One region of the Foliimonas ilicis genome, then DNA from elsewhere that is predicted to be linked to it. Evidence: predicted binding sites of a transcription regulator. Region 1 holds the regulator's gene; each other region holds the start of a gene.

What was found. Region 1 encodes PhoB, which activates phosphate uptake and scavenging genes when phosphate is short. Its sites were predicted from a motif close to TGTCATNNANCTGTCAT; they were not measured.
Region 2: the regulator PhoB is predicted to act here: its motif matches at 2,592-2,608, upstream of ABFT80_RS26240 (inorganic diphosphatase).
Region 3: the regulator PhoB is predicted to act here: its motif matches at 5,885-5,901, upstream of phnF (phosphonate metabolism transcriptional regulator PhnF).

Annotation. Positions count from the first base shown of each region.
Region 1 is NZ_JBDUUH010000001.1:750,244-757,988, forward strand. Features, by position in the region: gene ABFT80_RS03720 (PstS family phosphate ABC transporter substrate-binding protein) at 1-789, shown strand, start outside; gene pstC (phosphate ABC transporter permease subunit PstC) at 881-2,350, shown strand; gene pstA (phosphate ABC transporter permease PstA) at 2,347-3,669, shown strand; gene pstB (phosphate ABC transporter ATP-binding protein PstB) at 3,681-4,505, shown strand; gene phoU (phosphate signaling complex protein PhoU) at 4,529-5,236, shown strand; gene phoB (phosphate regulon transcriptional regulator PhoB) at 5,255-5,950, shown strand; gene ABFT80_RS03750 (ROK family protein) at 6,092-7,312, opposite strand; gene xylF (D-xylose ABC transporter substrate-binding protein) at 7,492-7,745, shown strand, end outside.
Region 2 is NZ_JBDUUH010000017.1:62,002-69,746, reverse strand. Features, by position in the region: gene repB (plasmid partitioning protein RepB) at 1-344, opposite strand, end outside; gene repA (plasmid partitioning protein RepA) at 331-1,584, opposite strand; gene ABFT80_RS26240 (inorganic diphosphatase) at 1,915-2,514, opposite strand; gene ABFT80_RS26235 (helix-turn-helix domain-containing protein) at 3,032-3,283, opposite strand; gene ABFT80_RS26230 (monovalent cation/H+ antiporter subunit A) at 3,389-6,307, shown strand; gene ABFT80_RS26225 (Na+/H+ antiporter subunit C) at 6,307-6,645, shown strand; gene ABFT80_RS26220 (monovalent cation/H+ antiporter subunit D) at 6,645-7,745, shown strand, end outside.
Region 3 is NZ_JBDUUH010000010.1:101,742-109,486, forward strand. Features, by position in the region: gene ABFT80_RS20090 (DMT family transporter) at 31-924, opposite strand; gene ABFT80_RS20095 (zinc-dependent alcohol dehydrogenase family protein) at 1,121-2,164, shown strand; gene ABFT80_RS20100 (ATP-binding protein) at 2,182-3,537, opposite strand; gene ABFT80_RS20105 (response regulator transcription factor) at 3,543-4,208, opposite strand; gene ABFT80_RS20110 (L,D-transpeptidase) at 4,311-5,048, shown strand; gene phnF (phosphonate metabolism transcriptional regulator PhnF) at 5,107-5,859, opposite strand; gene phnG (phosphonate C-P lyase system protein PhnG) at 5,971-6,423, shown strand; gene phnH (phosphonate C-P lyase system protein PhnH) at 6,423-7,028, shown strand; gene ABFT80_RS20130 (carbon-phosphorus lyase complex subunit PhnI) at 7,032-7,745, shown strand, end outside.

The DNA of each region.
Region 1 (7,745 bases):
AACTCCTCGCGTCCGATCAAGGAATCCGAAGTCAAGGCTTGCGCCGACAATGGCGTGACTGAAATCCAGGAAGTCCAGATCGGTTATGACGGCATCGTCTTCGCAACCGACATTGCCGGCCCGGATTGGAAACTGGTTCCCGAAGACCTCTACAAGGCGCTGGCCGCACAGGTCGTCGTTGACGGCAAGCTTGTGAACAACACCGTTACCAAGTGGAACGAAGTAAACCCGAACCTTCCCGATTGGGACATCGCCGCCTACATTCCGGGTGAAAAGCACGGCACACGTGAAGTTTTCGAAGAAAAGCTTCTTGCCGTCGGCTGCGAAGCTTCGGGCGCACTCGAAGCGATCAAGGCTTCCGGCGCTGACGACAAGGCTGCTCACGCTGCCTGCGTCGCAGTCCGCAAGGACGGCAAGGCTGTCGACATCGACGGCGACTACACGGAAACGCTTGCCCGCATCAATTCGAACAAGACCGGCGTCGGCGTCTTCGGCCTGGCCTTCTACGAAAACAACGCAGACAAGCTGAAGGTCGCAACCGTGAGCGACGTTGAGCCTTCGGTAGAGACGATCGCCGCAGGCGAATATCCTGTGTCGCGCCCGCTGTACTTCTACGTAAAGAAGGCACATGTCGGCGTCATCCCCGGCCTCAAGGAATATGTCGAGTTCTTCCTGTCCGACGAAATGGTCGGCCCTGAGAGCCCGCTTGCCGAATACGGCCTGGTTGCTGCTCCCGATGCCGAGCGTGACGCTCAGCGCGAGGCTTTCGAAGCCGGCAAAACCATGTAATTGAAAGTCGAGGGGCGCGGCCTGGCCGCGCCCCTCTTCTTCAAATCTGTTCCGCGGTGATATTTAGCCGCCTTCAGGGCAATCGATATTCATGAGCGTCTTCTCTGTCGTACTGATCATTCTGGCCATCGGTATCGTCGGCTTTCTTCTGGGGCGGCAGCGCGCCGTTTCGCAGCAATCCGCTGGTGGCGAGAAGCCGCATTCGAGGCCCGGCTACCACGGCGCATTCGTTCTGGTTCTCGCCGTTCTGCCCGCGCTCTTTCTTTTCGCGGCCTGGAAAATCGCCAGCCCGACGATCGTCGAAACTTCATTGAAGTCCGGATTGCCTGAGACCGTTCAATCCATGCCGGAAAGCAACCAGACGCTTGTCGTCGGGATGATCAAGAGCATCGGTGGCGGGCTTAGGCGTTTGAACAACACCGAACTGGCCGAGGCCGATCAGGGCTTTGAGCAGTTGCGCAGCGTTCTCGGCTCCAAGGGTGTCGCGATTGCCGCCAATGGCGAGGATTATATGATCCCCGCCGCCAAGGAATATAACGCGATGACCGATGGGTCGGCGCGGTATGCGGCGATCATTGCAATTCTGCTTTCTGCGGCTGGTGCCGTCTACGGCCTTTCCCGCATCGCTTTGCGGGCACGCGCGCGCAACAATGTCGAGCGTGTCATATTGTGGGCTTTGCTTGCGGCATCGACCATCGCGATCCTGACCACGGTTGGCATCGTGCTTTCGATGCTTTTCCAGACGATTTCTTTCTTCAATTCCGTATCGCCGATGACCTTCTTCTTCGGAACGGTGTGGGATCCGCGTTTTGCAGCAGCCGGTTCGGGCGGCGCGGCGGGACAGTTCGGCCTCATTCCGCTTCTCGCAGGCACGCTCTATATCGCGCTTGTGGCGATGCTGTTTGCCGTGCCGATCGGCCTTTTCGCAGCAATCTACATGGCCGAATACGCTTCGCGACGAGTACGCGGTATCGTCAAGCCGGTGCTTGAACTTCTGGCCGGTATCCCGACCATCGTCTACGGTTTCTTCGCGCTGGTTACGGTCGGTCCGTTCCTGCGTGATCTGAGCGCAGCACTTTATGGCGGGCAACCCTTCATCCTCGCGCAGAGCGTGCTGACGGCGGGCCTTGTCATGGGCATCATGCTGATCCCGTTCGTGTCTTCGCTGTCGGACGACATCATCACCGCGGTTCCGCGCGCCATGAATGACGGCTCGCTGGGTCTTGGTGCAACGCGCTCCGAAACGATGAAGCGGGTTATCCTTCCGGCAGCACTTCCGGGTATTGTCGGCGCACTCCTTCTGACCGGATCGCGCGCTATCGGTGAAACGATGATCGTGGTGCTTGCGGCGGGTGTCGCCGCCAATCTCAGCATCAATCCCGGCGACGCGATGACCACCATCACGGTCAAGATCGTCAACCAGTTGACGGGCGACCTCGAATTCACCTCGCCGCAGACGCTCGTCGCCTTCGCGCTCGGCATCACGCTTTTCGTCATCACACTCGCGATGAACATCTTCGCACTCTACATCGTCCGCAAATACCGGGAGCAGTACGAATGACCGACCTCACCACCCAAGACGTCGGCACCACGGCTGCCCGTCCGCGGCGGGATATCGGGATCAAGAAGCGCTACGCTGCAGAGCGCCGCTTCAAGATCTACGGCATCGTCGCAATCGCGCTCGGCATCTTTTTCCTGCTGGCGCTGCTCTATACCGTCGTGCGCGATGGTCACACGGCTTTCTGGCAGACGTCGATCAGCCTTCCGATCACCTTTAATGCGGAAACGATCGATCCGAAGAACGAACGTGCGACCGATCCGTCCGTGCTGCAGATGGCGAATTATTCAACTTTGGCCCGCGATGCGCTTGCGACCAAGCTTGGCGTCAATCTCGATGGCGCAAGCCGCGCGGAGTCGCGTCTGCTCGGCGGCATGATCTCGCAAGGGGTTCGCACGCAGCTTCGCGACATGGTGGTCGAAGACCCGTCCATCATAAGTACGACGCAGAATGTCTGGGTGCTGGCCAATGCCGACGTCGATTCCGCCCATAAGGGGCAGATCGATCTGCGCGTCGACGAAGCGCGCCGCAAGGTCAAGGACCAGCAGGTGACCTGGATGAACCAGCTTACCTCTGACGGTTCGATGGTAGAGAAGTTCAATACGGGTATCTTCACCTTCGGCGCATCGAGCCGCCCGGAAACGTCCGGCATGGGTGTTGCGATCATCGGTTCGCTCTACATGATGGCTATCGTGCTGGTGCTGGCGCTGCCGATCGGCGTTGCCGCTTCCATCTATCTGGAAGAATTCGCGCCGAAGAACCGCTTCACCGATCTGATCGAAGTGAACATCAACAATCTCGCGGCCGTGCCTTCCATCGTCTTCGGTCTTTTGGGATTGGCGGTCTTCATAAATTTTGCCGGGCTACCGCGATCCGCGTCCATCGTCGGCGGTCTGGTGCTGACGCTTATGACGCTGCCGACGATTATCATCGCGACGCGCTCCGCTCTCAAGGCCGTGCCGCCGTCGATCCGTGCTGCCGCACTTGGCGTCGGTGCATCGAAAATGCAGATGGTGTTTCATCACGTTCTGCCTTTGGCCGCACCTGGTATCCTGACCGGCACGATCATCGGCCTTGCACAGGCGCTCGGCGAAACCGCGCCGCTGCTGTTGATCGGCATGGTGGCCTTCGTTGCCAACTTCCCATCAACGCCATTCGATCCGGCGACAGCGCTTCCGGTGCAGATATTCATGTGGGCCAATGAGGCCGAGCGCGCCTTCGTGGAGCGCACCTCGGGAGCCATCATCATCCTGCTGCTTTTCCTCGCGGCAATGAACATCACTGCAATCATACTTCGCCGCCGTTTCGAACGGCGCTGGTAGGAGCACGGATTATGAACATAATGACCGAACAAGCAGTAGAAGAAGCAGTTCTGGGTAAGCGAATGACAGAGACGAACGAACAACTGAAAATGAAGGGCGAAAAGGTTCGCGTCTTCTATGGTCAAAAACAGGCTCTGTTCGATGTCGATCTGAACGTGCGCGAAAAGCAGGTTACGGCGCTTATCGGCCCGTCCGGCTGCGGCAAGTCCACCTTCCTGCGCTGCCTCAACCGCATGAACGACACGATCGAAAGCTGCCGCGTCGAAGGCAAGATCACGCTGGACGGCGAGGACATCTACACGCAGAAGATCGACGTCGTCGAACTGCGCGCCCGTGTCGGCATGGTGTTCCAGAAGCCTAATCCGTTTCCTAAGTCGATCTATGAGAATGTCGCTTACGGACCGCGCATTCACGGTCTGGCCAAGAACAAAACCGAGATGGACAAGATCGTTGAAAGCAGCCTGCAGAAGGCCGGTCTGTTCAACGAGGTGAAGGATCGGCTTCAGGAACCAGGTACTGGGCTTTCGGGCGGCCAGCAGCAGCGCCTTTGCATTGCGCGCGCAATTGCCGTTTCACCGGAAGTGATCCTGATGGACGAGCCGTGCTCGGCGCTCGACCCGATTGCGACTGCGCGCGTCGAGGAGTTGATCGACGAACTTCGCCAGAACTACACGATCGTCATCGTCACGCACTCCATGCAGCAGGCAGCCCGCGTTTCGCAGCGCACGGCGATGTTCCATCTCGGCTATCTGGTCGAGGAGGGTGCGACCGAAAAGATGTTCACCAACCCGGACGACAAGCGCACGCAGGATTACATCACCGGCCGCTTCGGCTGACGGTTGGGATACGAGGACAGATCATGGGCGAACATACCGTCACCTCCTTTGACGAAGAACTTGAGCAGATCGACCGCCTTATTCGTGAAATGGGCGACAATGCCGGTTCGATGGTCGCGGACGCCATTCGTGCGCTGCTTTCATCGGATTCCGCACTCGGCCAGCGCGTCGTTTCCGAAGATGCGATCATGGATGCGAAACAGCGCGAACTCGATGACCGTGCGATAACGCTTATCGCCAAGCGCCAGCCAATGGCGCAGGATCTTCGCGCTGTCGTCGGCGCGATCCGCATGGCCGGCGATCTGGAGCGCATCGGCGATCTCGCGAAGAACATCGCAAAGCGCGTCAGCGCGGTCGGCCAGACGGCGGCGCCGAAGAGCCTGTCGCACAGCATCGATTCCATGGCCGCGCTGGTTCTGGATCAGGTGAAGCTGGTCATCGACAAATATGTCGCGCGCGAACCGGATGCATTGCGCACGCTTCGCGCCGAAGACGAGAAGATTGACGTCAAATACACGGCGATCTTCCGCGAATTGCTGACCTATATGATGGAAGATCCGCGCAACATAACGGCGTGCACGCATCTTCTGTTCTGCGCGAAGAACCTCGAGCGCATCGGCGACCATGTGACCAACATTGCCGAAAATGCTTATTTCGTGATGACGGGCGAGCAATTGCCACCGAACAGACCTAAACTCGATGAAACCACGATGACGGTTCTTGCCGAGTAGAATGACGGGTGAAATGCGATGATCGCACCAAAAGTCATGGTGGTTGAAGACGAAGAACCCCTTGGCGTTCTTCTTCGCTACAATCTCGAATCCGAAGGCTATCAGGTCGAGGTCGTCGCGCGCGGCGACGAGGCCGAGATCAGGCTGCAGGAAAACGTTCCCGATCTGCTGGTGCTCGACTGGATGATCCCGGCGATTTCGGGCATCGAGCTTTGCCGCAGGCTGCGCATGCGTCCTGAAACGCAAAGGTTGCCGATCATTATGCTGACGGCGCGCGGCGAAGAAAGCGACCGGGTGAGGGGGCTTGCGACGGGCGCCGACGATTATCTCGTCAAGCCGTTCTCGACGCCTGAATTCATGGCACGCGTGAAGGCGCTTCTGCGCCGGGCAAAGCCGGAAGTGCTTTCGAGCATTCTCAAGGTCGGCGACATCATGCTCGACCGCGAAGCGCATCGCGTCTATCGCAAGAAAAGCGAGATCAAGCTCGGGCCGACGGAATTCCGGCTGCTGGAATTCATGATGCGGCATCCGGGCCGCGTGTTCTCGCGCAGCCAGTTGCTCGACAATGTCTGGGGCGAAACGATTTACATCGACGAAAGAACGGTCGATGTGCATGTCGGTCGTCTGCGCAAGGCGGTGAACACAGGCCGTATGCCGGACGTTATCCGCACGATACGCGGCGCGGGTTACGCGATCCAGGAAGACCAGCTTTAAGAGCCCTTTTGCAAATTCTACCCTGCCGGACATCTAGCGCAGTTTTCTGCGCTTCCGGTGCTCACGTACCAAATGTACGCTCCGCTCCGGTTCTCGAAAACCACACTATATGCCTCGGCAGGGCGAATTATCAAAAGGGCTCTAGGTCTTCGTACCGTTGCCCGGCGCGAAGATCGCGCTGTCGATATGGGTCAGCGCATGCATGGCGCTGCCCTCGCGGATGAGCGAGAACTCGTCCGGGATCGCGGCGAAGCTGATTGCCTTGTTGTGCTGTCCGCCTGCGGTGTTGGCTATCGCGTCGCGTAGTGATGGTTCGATCAGATCGAAAGCCGCGGCCCCTATGCCGACAACGGCGACCGGGGCAGGGTCAATCAGCGCGAACATGCTTCCCAAACCATAGCCAATTGCCTCGCCTGCGGTATGAAACGCGTCGCGCACGCGGCCGGGATGATTCCGGGCGCTTTCTGCAAGTTCCAGCATGTCGGCGTCGTCTATGTCGACCAGTGGGGCTACATCTTCGGCCAAACCGTGGGCATTGCGCCAGATCGCATAATTTCCGGCATAGGCCTCGACGCAGCCGCGCCGTCCGCACCGGCAAAGCGCGCCATGCGGCAGATGGTTCATATGGCCGAATTCGGCGCCGGATGAATGCGTGCCGGTGAACAATTCACCTTTGAGCATCAGTCCCATGCCGATGCCGTGCGACAGCAGGATGGCGATGAAATCGTTCTTGTAGCGATCCGGATCGCGCCAACGCAGCGCCACTGTGATCATGTTGCAGTCGTTTTCGACGGTCGAGGGAATTCCGAACCGTTTTTCGAGCAGATCGGCCAGTTCCAGATCTGTGTGGCTGGTGATCGGCGACCAGAGCATCTTGCGCGAATGCGAATCAGTGATGCCCTGCACGGCGATCATCAGGCGCAGGATCTTACGTTGCGTATTGTTCTTTTTGACTAGACGCTCGACCATCGCGATACATGCCTCAATCAGCTCTTCCTGAGAGAGTTCGAGCGTCGGCAGCTTGCAGCTTTCTTCGGCGACCATGACCCCGGAATAGTCGATCAGAGCACCTACCAGATGATTGAGGGACAGGACGATCGTGACCGTGGCGGCGGCCTTCGGATTAAGACCCAATCCCACCTGAGGCCTTCCGCGCCTTGATTTTGCTGTTTCTGCCGAGGCCGTCTCCACAAGAATTCCCTCACCCATAAGGTCGGACGAGATGGCGGATATGGTGGAATGGCTGAGGCCCGTGGCGTTCGCTATGGAGGTTCGAGATGGCTGTCCCGAGCGGCGCACTTCAGCGATGACCATCGCCCTGTTCCGGCGTCGCAAATCATCATGTCTTATTCCAGCCGGCATGTGGCTTAACTCCTCCCGCACCCGTCGCGGGCCTCTTGTTCGTGAGGGCCCGTTTACGGCGTACAGGCGGATATTGACAGAAGTCACGGCTTGCGCCACTATTTATTTCGGAGCTCGAAAAAAAGCTGCTCTGACGCTTTATAATCGTAGTCGCGCTTTCCGGCGCTTGGGAGGAAATCATGAATAAGTTTACCACCGCCATTCTGGCGGGCGTTGCCATGTCGCTATCGCTTTCGGTCGCGGCACAGGCGAAAGACAAGATCATCGGCGTCTCCTGGTCCAATTTCCAGGAAGAGCGCTGGAAGACCGATGAAGCCGCCATCAAGGCAGCTCTCGAAGCTGCGGGCGACAAGTATATTTCGGCCGATGCGCAGTCGTCTGCCGCAAAGCAGCTCACCGATGTTGAAAGCCTGATCAGCCAGGGCGCAAACGC
Region 2 (7,745 bases), on a different contig from region 1:
ATGCTTTTTACCAGCTCCTGGAATTCGGTGTCTCGCAGATCGTTGCGCGACAAGCGGTCGGTCACGAAAGACATATCGACCAGAGACGTATCGAGTTCGATGATGCGATCGCTCGTATCGTCTTTATGGCGGCGGACTTCTTCGAGTTCGCGCGAAAGACCGCCCAGCGAAAGTCCCATGGCCTTGACCGCACCGGAAGCGCTGCGCGGACGCATAATCCCTTCGTTTGGTGTGGAGGCAGCCTCAGGCTTCTTGTCTTCGGGATGTGGGGCAGCAGGCATAGACTTCTGTTCGGGTGCTCCGAACAGGGCTTTAAGCTGATCCTTGCGATTAGGTCCTGACATCTGTGCCTCCACGTCCCGTTCTGTTCCAGGCGTCGAGTATAAGGCCTTCGATCTCGGAGTTGACAGCTGTCAACGATTCCATCGCCCGATCGTAAGTCGCGCGGTTGAAATTCTCCCGCGCAACCTCATAAAGCGTCTGTTTTGTAAGGCCCGCATCGGAAAATGCGGTCGATTTTACCAACGGCGCCGTCAGCACTCTTTCCCCGAACAGGGAGCGCAAAAAGCCGACGATCTGCGTCTGCGGACCGTCATTGGGCTCGTAGCGGGTGACTAGATAGCGCATGAAGTCGAAGTTCAGTTCTCCGCCTGCCTCGCGCACCACCGAAAGGAGGTCTGCGGTCATGAACAGGAACTGGCTCATCGACGCTACGTCGAGCATCTGCGGATGGACAGTCACCAGCACGGAAGTCGCCGCACAGAGGGCCGAGAGGGTGAGGAAGCCAAGCTGCGGCGGGCAATCCATGACGACGACGTCGTATCGATCTTCCACCGTCGCCAGCACAGCCTGAACGCGCGCAAAGAAAAGCGCATTGTCGGTCGTTCCCTTGCCGCCCTGACGGTCGGCAAGCATTTGCGGCGTCGTGTGCTCGAACTCCTGAAGCTCGAGATTGCCGGGAATGAGATCAAGCCCATCGAAATAGGTCTTGCGGATGATATCGGAGAGCGGGCGACGCTCATCATCGTAACGGATCGCGCCATAGAGCGTGTCATTACCGTCGAGGTCGAGTTCCGGCTGATAGCCGAAGAGTGCCGACATCGAAGCCTGCGGATCGAGATCCACGGCCAGCACCCGAAAGCCCGAAAGCGCCAGATGCTGGGCCAGATGCGTGCTTGTCGTTGTCTTGCCCGAACCGCCCTTGAAATTGGTGACGGCGATAACTTGCATGTGCTCGCCGCGCTCGGCGTCACGCCACGGCAGATAGAGGCGCGATTTCGCGCCGCCCTGCTCGGCCAGATGCCGCCTGAGTTCGTTTATTTCCTGCAGCGAATAATAGCGGCGTCCGCCCGCACCCGTTTCCGGCTGAGGCCCCTCGCCTGCGATCGACAATTGACGCAGATAGCCATCGGACACGCCGACGAGCTTGGCAGCTTCGCCGCTGGTAAATTTGCGCAGTGCCTTGCGCGATGCGGGCTGGAAAAGACGCTCACGCATCGCTTGCAATTGTGCGGATAACAGCTCGGCGTCGCGCGCAATAGCGCGGTCGGTCGACAGCGCTACCGCCTGTTCTTCTTCAGTCACTTTAACCCGCTCCGGCACCTGATATATCTCCCCGGCAGGCGATAGAATCGCATGCTCACCCTCTATAATGCTTCGATTCGGCCAAAACGCATAGCCGCTTACGATTTTGCAGTTTTTTACGTTGCAAAGCGAAAATTACGCGGCAAAGTTACGGTTACGCAGGACGCGCTCGTTAACGAAAAAATCCGTATTTGGAAAGGTGCGGCAGCGCGTGAGTCGTGTCAAGCGCCTGCGCGTCAGGGTTGCCGGGGGCGGCCGAAGTCCTGGCAATAAAAAACGCCTACCTGCAAATGCAGATGGGCGTTTCCGGCAGTCGCGTCCTTGGGAGGATTACTGATTGCGACCGCGATAGGCGTTCAGGGCTGCCTGAACGGTTTCGTTCGCGACATCGACATCATCGAAGCCGCCGAGTTCGACTTTTTTGCGGCCTTCCGGAAGCTGCTTGTAAACGCGGAAGAAAGCCTCGAGGCGTTCGCGCTCGATCGAAGGCAGATCGTTGATCGACTTGATGTCGTCATAGGTCGGGTCGATGTCGGACGCGGGGACCGCGACGATCTTGTCGTCGGTCTCGCCGCCATCGATCATTTTCAGCACACCGATCGCGCGCACTTTGATCATCGCGCCCGGAACGATCGGCTCACGCGTGTAGACCAGTGCGTCGAGCGGATCGCCATCGCCTGCATGCGAGCTTGTGATCGAGCCGTAATTTGCGGGATAGACGACGGGCATCGACTGATAGCGATCGACGAAGACGTGACCATTGTCAGCATCGATTTCATATTTGGTGAAGCTGCCCTGCGGAATTTCGATGACGGTGTAGAAGTCGGTGCCTTCTGCCGGTTGGGGGTAGGCGAAGGGGTTTACGAATTCGGCCATCGCAGCGGTGGTTGCAAGCATCACGCCTGCGGTCGCCAGAATCAATTTGCGCATGAAAATCCTCTTGAGGTTCAGATCAGGTGAGGGGCGCGGTTCTCGTTCGCGCCGGAGCCTGCTCCTATCGGCGGTTCATGACAGAGGGATAACAACCGCCGCTGGCCTTATTGGAGCATGGTCTTCTCCGAACTAGTTCCCGCTTTTCGGATCGCGCTCCAAGTTGACAGCTGTCAACGCGCTCGAGATAGCCGCGTTCGATCTTGGCCTGCAGCAAATACCCACATGCTGTGAGCGCGTCGCTGTATGGGTCGAAGAGATCATTTCGGAGATCGCCGCGTGTGCGAATGCGGCCCATTCAGCGACTCACGTGAAACCCTTAAGCACGTTCAATCGAGACGACACAAAGCAGCGCCATGCAGGAAACTCGATGGAAGGCTTTCGCATAGTGGCGAACGATTCTGGCAAAGACGGAATTGCCAGGTCCAATAAAGGCCCGAATTAATGAGCTTCGAGCGATCCAATGCACTGATGCGACGATGCGCCGCCCGCATTGGATTTTTAGAAGGCGAGGGGCCTATTGCGGTTGCGGTGGTAAGCCTGAAATCAGGCGGACGCCCGGACCCTCGCCATCATGGCCAAGCAGCCGCACGCCGCCTTTTTCCAAGGCTTTGATAAGCAGCTTTTCCGTTGCCTGATGCAGCGTGTGCCGGCGGCATTCGAAATCCTTGATCGTGCTGCGCGATACCCCTGCCAGCGCTGCGAGCTGCTCTTGCGACCAGTTCAGCAGGCTTCTTGCTGCGCGACATTGCTCTGGAACCAGATTCACCGCTCAAAATCCTTGCTTGGGTATGGACAAGTCAACCATAATGGGTGAGATAAGGCAACAGACCTAAAATTCGGCTTTATTTTCAAGAAGGAACCCAGACACACGATGACGGGCGACGCATTACTCACTTTCATTGTCGTCCTCCCCTTTGTGGGCAGCGTCATCGCTGCGCTCTTTCCTTCGAACGCCCGAAACACCGAAGCCTGGCTCGCGGGTGCCGTTTCCCTGACCGTGTTCCTGATAGCCGCGTGGCTTTATCCGATCGTTGCCGATGGCGGCGTTCTGCGCGCCGACATACCCTGGGTGCCGTCGCTCGGCCTGAATTTCACGCTGCGGCTCGACGGTTTTGCCTGGCTGTTCGTGATGCTGATCACCGGCATCGGATTTCTGGTCGTGCTTTACGCGCGCTACTATATGTCGGCGGAAGATCCGGTTCCCAGGTTCTTTTCCTTCTTCCTCGCCTTTATGGGCGCGATGCTGGGCATGGTGGTTTCGGGCAATCTGATCCTGCTCGCGATCTTCTGGGAACTGACCTCGATCTTCTCCTTCCTGTTGATCGGCTACTGGTATCACAATGCCAATGCGCGCGACGGTGCGCGTATGGCGCTGACGATCACTGGCATTGGCGGTCTGGCGATGCTGGCAGGCTTCCTGATCATCGGTCATATCGTCGGCAGCTACGATATGGACGACGTGCTGGCGGCGGGAAACCAGATCCGCACGCATGAGCTTTATGTGCCGGCACTGGTTCTGATCCTGCTCGGCGCGATGACCAAAAGCGCGCAGTTTCCGTTCCACTTCTGGCTGCCCAACGCGATGGCGGCACCGACGCCGGTTTCGGCCTATCTGCACTCGGCGACCATGGTAAAGGCCGGCGTGTTCCTGATGGCGCGGTTCTGGCCGGTTCTGGCCGGAACCGAGGAATGGTTCTGGATTTTGGGTGCGGCGGGCATGAGCACCATGCTGCTCGGCGCCTATTTCGCGATCTTCCAGCAGGATCTGAAAGGCCTTCTCGCCTATTCGACGATCAGCCATCTCGGCCTGATTACGGTTCTGTTGAGCCTTGGCAGCCCGCTGGCGCTGGTCGCCGCGATCTTCCACATGGTCAATCACGCGACGTTCAAGGCGTCGCTGTTCATGGCTGCCGGCATCATCGACCATGAAACCGGCACGCGCGACATGCGCAAGCTCAGCGGGCTGATAAAATACATGCCGATAACGGCCACGCTCGCCATGGTGGCGAGTGCGGCGATGGCTGGCGTGCCGCTGCTCAATGGCTTCCTGTCGAAGGAAATGTTCTTCGCCGAAGCCGTCGAAACGCATCTGGATTCCTGGCTCGACCGCGCGCTGCCTTACGTCGCGACCATCGCCAGCACGTTCAGCGTCGCTTATTCGCTGCGCTTTATCCATTGCGTGTTCTTCGGACCTGCACCGACCGATCTGCCGCGTGTGCCGCACGAGCCGCCGGTCTGGATGCGCCGACCGATCGAGCTTCTGGTGCTGATCTGCCTTGTCGTCGGCATCGTGCCTGGCCTGACAATGGGTCCGTATCTGCATTCGGGCGTGCTTGCGGTGCTGGGCGAGGCGACCCCGCAATACAGCCTTTCGATCTGGCATGGCTTCAACGTGCCGCTGGTGATGAGCCTGATCGCGCTTGTCTGCGGCATCATCCTCTATGCGCTGCTGCGCAATTATCTGGCGACCTGCGAAGAAGGCCCGCCGATCTTCCGGCTGTTGAAAGGCCAGCGTATTTTCGAACGCGTTCTGGTGACTGTTTCGTGGAAGTGGGCGAGGGCGGTCGAATCCTATCTCGGCACGCGCCGCCTGCAGCCGCAGCTTCGCGTGCTGGTGGCCTTGGCGATCGTTGCCGCAGCCTATCCGCTCTACACGCTGGGACTGAATCTCGGCCGGATCAGCTTCGACGGCCTCGATCCGGTGTTTGCGGTGCTTTGGCTGGTTGGCATCGTGTGCGCGGTGGGAGCAGCCTATCAGGCGAAATATCACCGGCTGGCAGCGCTCGTGCTGCTTGGCGGGGCAGGGCTTGTGACCTGCATCACCTTCATCTGGCTATCGGCGCCCGATCTGGCGCTGACGCAGCTTCTGGTCGAGATCGTGACGACTGTTCTGATCCTGCTTGGCCTGCGCTGGCTGCCGAAGCGCTTTCAGGATGAAAGCGGCGACATCGTCACGTTCAGCGCGCGGATGCGGCGTTATCGCGACCTGCTCATCGCAATCGCAGCCGGAACCGGCATGGCGATGATGGCCTATGCGGTGATGACGCGTCAGATTCACGATTCAATTGGCAGCTATTTCCTCGAACGCGCCTATAGCGAGGGCGGCGGCACGAATGTCGTGAACGTCATTCTGGTCGATTTCCGCGGCTTCGATACGATGGGCGAAATCGCCGTACTTGCCATTGTCGCGCTGACGGTCTTTGCGCTGCTTCGCCGTTTCCGCCCGGCTCAGGACAGCATCGAACGGCCCGAACAGCAGCGCATCCAGAACGCATTCGACGAGGCGCAGCCTGATCGCGAAAAGGGCGCGACTGTCAGCGATTACCTGTTCGTGCCATCTGTGATCATGCAGTGGCTGTTCCCGGTAATCATCATGATGGCGGTGTATCTCTTCATGCGCGGCCATGATCTGCCGGGCGGCGGGTTTGCTGCCGGTGTCGCCATGGCGATCGGCTTTATCCTGCAATATCTGGGTGCTGGAACGCTATGGGTGGAAGACCGCCTGCGCATTCTTCCGCTGCGCTGGATCGGCCTCGGATTGCTGTTTGCAGCCTTTACAGGCGCCGGATCGTGGATATTTGGCTATCCGTTCCTGACGTCCTATTTCCAGTACACGGAGGTTCCATTTATCGGAAAAGTACCGACGGCCAGCGCCATCCTGTTCGATCTTGGCGTGTTTTCGCTGGTCGTGGGCGCCACCGTGCTGATGTTGATCGCTCTTGCCCACCAATCGATCCGTAGGGTGCGCGCCGAAAAAGCGGCCGCGACCGCAGCGATGGAGGAGGCGTAATGGAACTCGTCCTCGCAATCGCAATCGGTGTGATGGTCGGTTCCGGCGTATGGCTGCTGCTGCGGCCACGCACCTATCAGGTCATTATCGGCCTTTCGCTGATCTCCTACGCGGTCAATCTGTTCATCTTCGGCATGGGACGGCTGCGCATGAATGCGCCGCCGGTGGTCGCTTCGGGCAGGGTCGATCCGGCGCAATTCACCGATCCGGTGCCGCAAGCGCTGGTACTGACTGCAATCGTAATCGGTTTTGCGATGACGGCGCTGTTTCTGGTCGTTCTTCTGGCATCCAGGGGCATGACCGGCACCGACCATGTTGACGGAAGGGAGCGCAATTGATGGGCTCCTGGTCAAGTCACCTGATCGTCGCGCCGGTCTTCATTCCGCTTGTCGCGGGCGCGCTTCTGCTGCTGTTCGACGAGCGCCGTCGCGGCCTGAAAACCATAATCAGCCTGATTTCGGCAGTCAGCGTGCTTGTCGTGGCGCTTATCCTGCTGAATTACGCCGACCAGCCGACACTGGACGGCACGGCATCGACCGGGGTCTATCAGCTTGGCAACTGGCCCGCACCCTTCGGCATCGTGCTGGTGGCCGACCGGCTGTCGACCATGATGCTGGTGCTGACCAGCATACTGGGCTTGTCCGCGCTGGTCTTCTCGCTGGCGCGCTGGCACAAGGCGGGACCGCACTTCCATACGCTGTTCCAGCTTCTTTTGATGGGGCTGAACGGTGCGTTCCTGACTGGCGATCTGTTCAATCTCTTCGTGTTTTTCGAAGTGATGCTGGCGGCGTCATATGGACTTGTGCTGCACGGTTCTGGGCCGGTTCGCGTGAAGGCGGGCCTGCACTATATCGCGATCAATCTGGCCGCCTCCTCGCTGTTCCTGATCGGCGTTGCCCTGATCTACGGTGTGACCGGCACGCTCAACATGGCCGATCTGGCGGTACGGATACCGTCCGTTGCGGCGGAAGACCGTATGCTGTTGCAGGCTGGCGCGGCCATTCTCGGCACGGCGTTCCTTGTGAAGGCGGGCATGTGGCCGCTGAGCTTCTGGCTGCCGACGACCTATACGGCGGCTGTAGCGCCTGTTGCCGCGATCATGGCGATCATGAGCAAGGTCGGTGTCTACATTATCCTGCGGCTTTCGCTGCTGCTTTTCGGGGCAGGGGCGGGCGCATCGTCAGGCTTCGGCGGAGACTGGCTGCTGTATGGCGGTATGGCGACCATAACATTCGGGCTGATCGGCGTGCTGGCATCGCAGGCAATGGGCCGGCTTGCGGGCTATAGCGTGCTTGTTTCGTCCGGAACGCTGCTTGCGGCTGTCGGCATCGGCAATACCGGTGTCACGGGCGGCGCACTGTTCTATCTCGTCAGCTCGACGCTGACGATCAGCGCCTTCTTCCTGCTGATCGAGCTTGTCGAACGCGGGCAGGACGCA
Region 3 (7,745 bases), on a different contig from region 1:
CTACCAAAGCCGCCGCGCATTATTGGCCTTTCAGGCGAATTTTTTGGCCAGAGCAACGAAAACGACCACCAAAAGTGCAGCCGCGATCATCGTCCACGCCACGTGTTCCCCAAGAAGCAAACCAGCAAGCAAGAGCCCGAGGAAAGGCTGGAGCAGTTGCAACTGACCGACGGTGGCAGTGCCCCCGATCGCCAGGCCTCGATACCAGAAGACAAACCCGACGAGCATGCTGAACACCGAAACATAGGCCAGCCCGATCCAAGCCGGGACGGTAATATCCCCCCAAGTGCTTGGAAGGGTCACGATGGCCAATGGCAGCATAAATGGCAAACCAAGCAAAAGAGCCCAGCAAATGACCTGCCATCCGCCGTACCGGCGCGAAAGAACGGCGCCTTCTGCATAACCCCAGCCGCAAAGAATAACGGCTGCAATCATCAGAAGATCGCCCGTCAACGAGGCTCCGTCACTGTTCGATAAAGCGAAGCCGATCACCGTGGCGCTGCCAAGTATCGAGAACGTCCAGAACAACGGTTTTGGACGCTCACCGCCACGCAAGACCCCGAAAACGGCAGTTGCCAGTGGCAATATGCCGATAAAAACGATCGATCGGGCCGATGTTATGTATTGCAGAGCCAGTGCCGTCAGCAACGGAAAACCGATAACGACCCCCAGCATGACAATCGACAAAGCCGTTATGTCGTGACGCGCTGGCCTGACCTGACGAAGCATCACCAAAAGCACAGCCGCAAGCAGCGCCGCGATCACTGCTCGCGCCGAAGTCAGAAATAATGGAGAGAAATCGGCGACAGCCACGCGGGTTGCCGGCAATGAGCCGCTGAAAATAATCACACCCAGCAGCCCGCTGCCCCATCCCTCGATCGTAGATTTTTGATCGACGTCGATCGTTGTTCTCGTGTCGGTCATGTTGCCGCTTTCGATTGCGAACGTGCCAAACTGTATTGCCTACAATCTGGAGTCTTCGTCGATCCACGCCGCATGAACCGTATGCGCCAATTGGCAAGATGACCGGAAGGCCGAACCCTGCATGGAAATTTGCCGCGCCGCTCTGTAAGAGTGCCACGAACAACTGATCATTCTGGAATAGCGAGGATCTCTTGAAATGAAAGCCATGATCTTCGAAGCCTTCGGTCAGCGTCCAGAGGTTCGAGACGTTCCTGATCCCTCGCCTTCCGCGGGAGGCGTTGTCATCGAGGTCAAGGCATCGGGCCTCTGCCGAAGCGACTGGCACGGCTGGGTGGGACATGACAGCGATGTCCGGCTGCCTCATGTTCCCGGACACGAATTTGCTGGCGTGGTCTCGGCTGTGGGCCGCAATGTCCAACGGTTCCGGGTGGGCGACCGCGTGACAGTGCCCTTCGTATCGGGCTGCGGCCATTGCCGCGAATGCCACTCAGGCAATCAGCAGGTCTGCGAAGATCAGTTTCAGCCCGGATTCACGCATTGGGGTTCTTTCGCCGAATATGTCGCCATCGACTACGCCGACAACAATCTGGTTCTGTTGCCTGAGGATATGGATTACGCGACAGCAGCCAGTCTTGGATGCCGCTTTGCGACCTCGTTCCGTGCGGTGGTCGATCAAGGTCGCGTACGCGGCGGAGAATGGGTCGCGGTGCATGGCAGTGGCGGAGTAGGCTTGTCAGCGATCATGATCGCCACGGGAATGGGCGCACAGGTCGTCGCAGTCGATATCGCAGACGACAAGCTGGAACTTGCCCGCAAACTCGGCGCAGTCGCCATCGTCAACAGCCGTAAGGTGCCGGACGTCGTCGAAGCCATACGCGACATCACGGGTGGCGGTGCACATCTGTCCATCGATGCGCTCGGTCACCCTGAGACATGCTTCAACTCGATCAAAAACCTCCGCCGGCGCGGAAGGCATGTTCAAATCGGGCTGATGCTCGGTGAAAATACGACCCCAAAGATACCCATGGCGCAAATTATCGCGCATGAGCTGGAAATCTATGGCAGCCACGGCATGCAGGCTTGGCGATACGATGCAATGCTGGACATGATCCGAACGGGCAAGCTGATGCCCCAAAAGCTGATCGCACGGTCCATGACGCTTCACGAAGCGATCCCGGCCCTGATGAAGATGGACAGCACCAACGAAACGGGGATCGGCATCATCAATCATTTCTCATAATGCCGAATGGCAGTGGCTCAAGCGTTAGGTTCATCAGAAATCTTTTGTCCGACCGGCAAGGTAATCCGCGCAGATAGTCCGCCATCGGCCTTGTTTACCAGCGAAAGTCGGGCGCCGATCTGCTTGAGTGCGAGTTCGACGATGCTCAGGCCCAAACCGCTTCCGACTGGCGCTTTAAAGCGCCCACGGAAAAATCGCTCCGTCACAAGTGCCAGTTCCTCTTGCGGTATGCCTGGACCCTGATCTTCGATGCGCAGTTCGATCGAATCCTGGCTGCGAGACATGAAGCATCTCACCACTCCGTTCGAGGGCGTATGGTGCAAAGCATTTTCCATGAGGTTGCGGGTAGCGAGCCGTAGAAGATCGGGATCGGTATGGACAATCGTGCCGAACAGCGCATCGTCAATCTTCACATCGACAGCAGGCGCGACGTGGCTGAGCAGTTCGCTGCGCAGGCGTTTCAGCGCATCCCCTAGATCGACCGGCACCGCTTTGGATTCGGGTTCCGCTGCCTCGATCGAGGCAATATCCAGCAACTGCTTTACCAGACGTCCGGTCCGGTCAACTCCAAGAACGATCTGGGAGAGCGCCTTGTCGCGTATTGCGTCGTCCTTGCTGGCCAACGCCACCTGAGCCTGTGTTTTCAGCCCCGCCAATGGTGTCCGCAACTCGTGGGCAGCGAAGGCCGTAAAGTTCCGTTCGCGATCCCGCGCGCTGGCTACGCGCGCAAAAAGCCCATTCAACGAGCGTACAACCGGAACGATTTCCTTGGCGAGCGACGTGTTGGCGATGGGTTCCAAATCGGTTGCGTTGCGTGTCGAAAGATTGGTCGCAATGTTCTTCAGCGGCGACAATCCACGTCCGATGCTCAGCCATATCAATCCTGCCAAGATAGGCATTATGAGCAGGCCGGGAAGCAGAAGCCCTTTCAGCATGTTGTTTACGAGCTGTTCGCGAAAGTGGATTCTGTCGCCCACCATGACACGAAGATTCGTCTCCGGATTGACGACCGAATATACGCGCCATGCTTCACCCTGCACGACAGTTTCCGAAAAGCCCTCCTCATCGTAACCGAGCTTTTCCGTGGGCGCGCCTTCCGATTTGCTGATCAAGGCGCCGTCGAGGGTCCATATCTGGCACGACAATTGGCGATCATAGACTGGAGAGTAAAGTTCGGCCTGTTCTGAAGGAGAACGGCTGCCATCGAGATCCTCACGTACGACCAGAGAACTGACCATACGGGCCGCCTCGCGCAATCTTGCATCCAGCACGTTTTGCAATTCCGCCCCGGTGCTGAAGAAAATCCATGCCATAGCTGAGAGCCAGACAAGACCGGTCGTTATCAGCAATATGCCAAAGAGGCGGGCGCGCATCGAAATCATCCGCATGCCTCTCCCAAACGGTAGCCAACACCCCTCACGGTTTCGATGATGCCGGGGCCGAGCTTGTTGCGCAGATGATGAACATGGACTTCGACCGTGTTGCTTTCCACGCCTTCCTGCCAGCCGTACAGGGTTTCCTCAAGCCTTCCTTTCGACAAGACGCGTCCCGCATTCGCCATCAATGCATGGAGGACCGAGAACTCCCGACGAGAGAGGTGAATTGGTTCACCTGACTTCTCAACGGTCAATCGCGAGGGATCGAGCTCTATCCCGTTGAATGCGAGCACCGCGTTGGATTGCCCTGAAGACCGGCGAATGAGCGCACGAAGCCGAGCCGCGACTTCATCGAGATCGAACGGCTTTCCCAGATAGTCGTCCGCCCCGCTGTCGAGACCGGCAATCCTGTCCGAAACGCTGTCGCGTGCGGTCAGCAGGAGCACCGGTGTATGGCGGTCACTGCTGCGAAGATCTTTCAGTATATCGAGGCCGGATCCGTCGGGCAGCATCAGGTCGAGTATGACGGCATCGAAATAGTGAAGCTCGACGGCGGCATTTGCATCCTGGCAGGTGGCCACGCAATCCACGGTAAAGCCGTTGAGGGAAAGCCCGACCTGCAGACCATCCTTCAGCATCTCATCGTCTTCCACCACAAGAATTCGCATCGACTTCTCCCGTCGTCCGAGTGATGGAAAATATCGGCCTCCTTAAGGCGGGCTTAAGGTTGGGAAACTCCTTGGTCGTCATCGCAACGAACGAGTAGAGTAATGCCCAGCAGCGTGAGTTCTCAAAATAGGCCATCGGGCCAGACAAGCAAAGTTAGCCGACGCGCCTTTCTCGTCGGGTCATCCGCCATTGTCCTGGCAGGCTGTTCAACCACCCAAGCCCCTCCTCCCCCTCCCACACCGAAAGCTGCACCGGTTGCCGAAACGCCGCCGATGTATTTTGCCATGCCGCAGGAGCGTTTTCCGATCCCTGAGGTCAATGTTTCGCAAATCGATCAGAAATTCTGGCGCACGGAAGTCGATTATTCATCCGATGAACGACCGGGCACGCTGATCGTCGATACGCCTAATAAATATCTGTATCACGTTCTGCCCGGCGGCCGGGCAACGCGATATGGCATCGGCGTTGGAAGAGACGGGTTTGCTTGGTCGGGAAGAGCCGTCGTTGCGTATAAGCGCGAATGGCCGCGATGGAACCCGCCGGATACGATGGTTGCGCGTCAACCCGAGCTTGAGCCCTACAGCATCGCGAATGGCGGCTGGCCGCCCGGCTTGGACAATGCCCTCGGTTCCCGCGCGCTCTACATCCACCAGAATGGAAGGGATACGCTCTACAGATTGCATGGAACCACGCAGGAATGGTCCATTGGGAAGTCCGTATCGTCGGGCTGCATTCGACTGCTCAATCAGGACGTGATCCATCTTCACGACAATGTTCGGGACGGGGGCGCAATCGTAGTCATTCCCGACCCAACCATGGGCCATCTGGCATCTGCCTGATGAAGGTCGACGACGGCAGGCTGCCGCAAACGCGGCAGCCAATAGGCTTTACTCAACACTAAGCCGCATCGTCCCCTTTGGCTGGATCACTCTTATGCTGCATGACGAGTTCCATGCGGTCGGCCAGGAACTTCGTCCGGATCACCTGGATTGGCCGCTCGTCGAGATCAACGTCGATTGCCTTGCTTACCAGAACGATCGCATCTGAGCCGCAATTCAGAAGCTCGGCATCCTTGGCTGAAACCCGCTCTGCCGTGAGCCGGGTTTCGCGCCGCCGATAGTCCGCAATGCCTTCGCGCTTCAAGGCTTCAGTGATGGAGCCGGTCTCGGCATAGGCGATGACGATCCCGGGAAACCGCTCTACCGGGAAATAGGATGTCGATCGCGACATCGGCACGCCGTCCGCCACGGACAGGCTTTCGAGACGGTGCAGCGACGCGCCGACACGGCACTCCAGCAAGGACGCAATTGCTGCATCCGCTGCCACACTCTCAGACCGGATGAGCCTGCCGGAAGGCTCGATCGACTGCTTCAGCATGTTCTCGGAGAAGCGCGTTCTGGCTCCCACCGGATATTGTATGCGCCGCGGAATTTCATTCACGAACGTTCCGCGTCCCCTTTCGGCACGTAAAATGCCTTCTGACGCAAGGGACGCTATGGCCCTGCGCACGGTATGACGGTTTACGCCATATCGCGCCGCCAGCTCGGTTTCCGGCGGCAATGCAGTCTCTACGGTGCCGCTTGTGATCGCGGAGCGGATTTCATCTGCGACCCTGCGCCACCGGGAAATTCCGTCATCAATGAGGATCAATTTTTTCGCTCCGGGTCGCGTGGGTTGTCATGAAGCCGTCATGCTCTGTCGGGTAAAACCATACATAGGATTAGTTATCTATACAAATAGACAAATTAGGTTTCAGACAAAATGTCTTCCGCGAATTTGGCCCGAAAACGCACACTTGATGTGCTGGCAGCTTGCGATGCGGCTGCGCTGTACGAACGCTACGCCGCCCTCGAAGTCGAAATGCCAGCACCGTCACCCGTTCGCGGGCCGGAAATCGGCATGGTCATGTTGCGTGGCCGGGCAGGCGGAGGCGGCGCATTGTTCAATTTGGGCGAAGCCACAGTCAGCCGGGCAAGCGTCCGTATCGACAGCGGAGAAGTCGGCCATTCGGTCATACTGGGCCGCGACACGTCAAAGGCACAGATGATCGCCCATCTCGATGCACTGGCCCAGCGTGCTGACTGGGCCGACCGGATCGAGCGCGAGTTCGTGATCCCGGCGCTCGAAACGCAAAATGATGAGGCGGCCCGACAAGCCGCCGAGACCGAAGCCACGCGGGTCGATTTCTTCACTCTGGTTCGAGGCGAAGACTAATGGGCGAACTGCACGACAATGCCGCGTTCGAAGGCGGTTTCGCCGATCCGGTCTTCGGATCCCAAGCTGTCTTTCGTGAAGTCATGGAGGCGATGGCGAATCCAGGGCGGATCGTGGATGCTGGTGATGTAACTCGCGCTCCCACCCCCCTTTCTTCAGCCGCATCGGCGTTCCTCGCCACGTTTGCCGATCACGATACGCCGGCCTGGTTCGAGGATGCTGACTGCGCCGCGGCCAAGGCCTGGCTCAGCTTTCAAACCGGTGCACCTGAGGCTGGTACGCCCAGTGTGGCGGCTTTCGCTGTTCTCGCGATGCCGAGCGCTATCGAGAACTGGTCACATTTTTCGATCGGCAACTCGTCCTATCCCGATCGCTCTGCAACGCTGCTTCTGCCGGTCGAAGCCTTGCATGGGGGTAGCCCCCTAAAGCTCACCGGTCCCGGCATCGAGACAAGCGCGATGATCTCGCCCATCGGGCTGCCAGCCGGCTTCCGGGATGCGATGGCGCGAAACGCAACGCTGTTTCCATTGGGCTTCGACCTCATCCTGCATTGCGGCACTGCACTTCTTGCGCTGCCGCGCACGACGCAAATCACGGAGGTCTGAGCCATGTATGTTGCCGTTAAGGGTGGCGAGGCCGCGATTGCCAACGCACACAGGCTGATGGCGGATCGCCGCCGCGGCGAGCGGGACGTGCCCGCGCTTTCACTTTCTCAAATCGCCGGTCAGCTCTCGCTGGCGGTCGACCGGGTCATGGCGGAAGGTTCGCTCTACGATCCTGAGCTTGCGGCTATGGCGGTACGTCAGGCACGTGGCGACCTGATCGAAGCGATCTTTCTGATGCGCGCCTATCGCACGACGCTCACCCGGTTCGGTCACGCACGGCCGATAGACACGGGCGTCATGCGCATCGAGCGCCGTGTCTCGGCGACTTTCAAGGATATTCCCGGCGGACAATTGCTCGGCCCGACATTCGACTACACACATCGTCTGATCGACCCCGCAATGGCGGGCGACGAACCGGTGGATGAGCCAATTCGCCGGTCGCCGATAGCGCAGGAAAGCTGCCCGCGCGTTATGGATATGCTCGGCTCGGAAGGTTTGATCGAGGCGGATGGGTCGGGCGATGACGAGCCTTCCGACCTTACCCGCGAGGCGACGAGCTATCCCGTCTCGCGTGATCTCAGATTGCAGGCCCTGGCGCGCGGCGATGAAGGTTTTCTGCTGGCGCTCGGCTATTCGACGCAGCGCGGCTACGGGCGCACCCACCCCTTTGTCGGTGAAATACGCATTGGGCTGGTCGATATCGAAATAGACATGCCG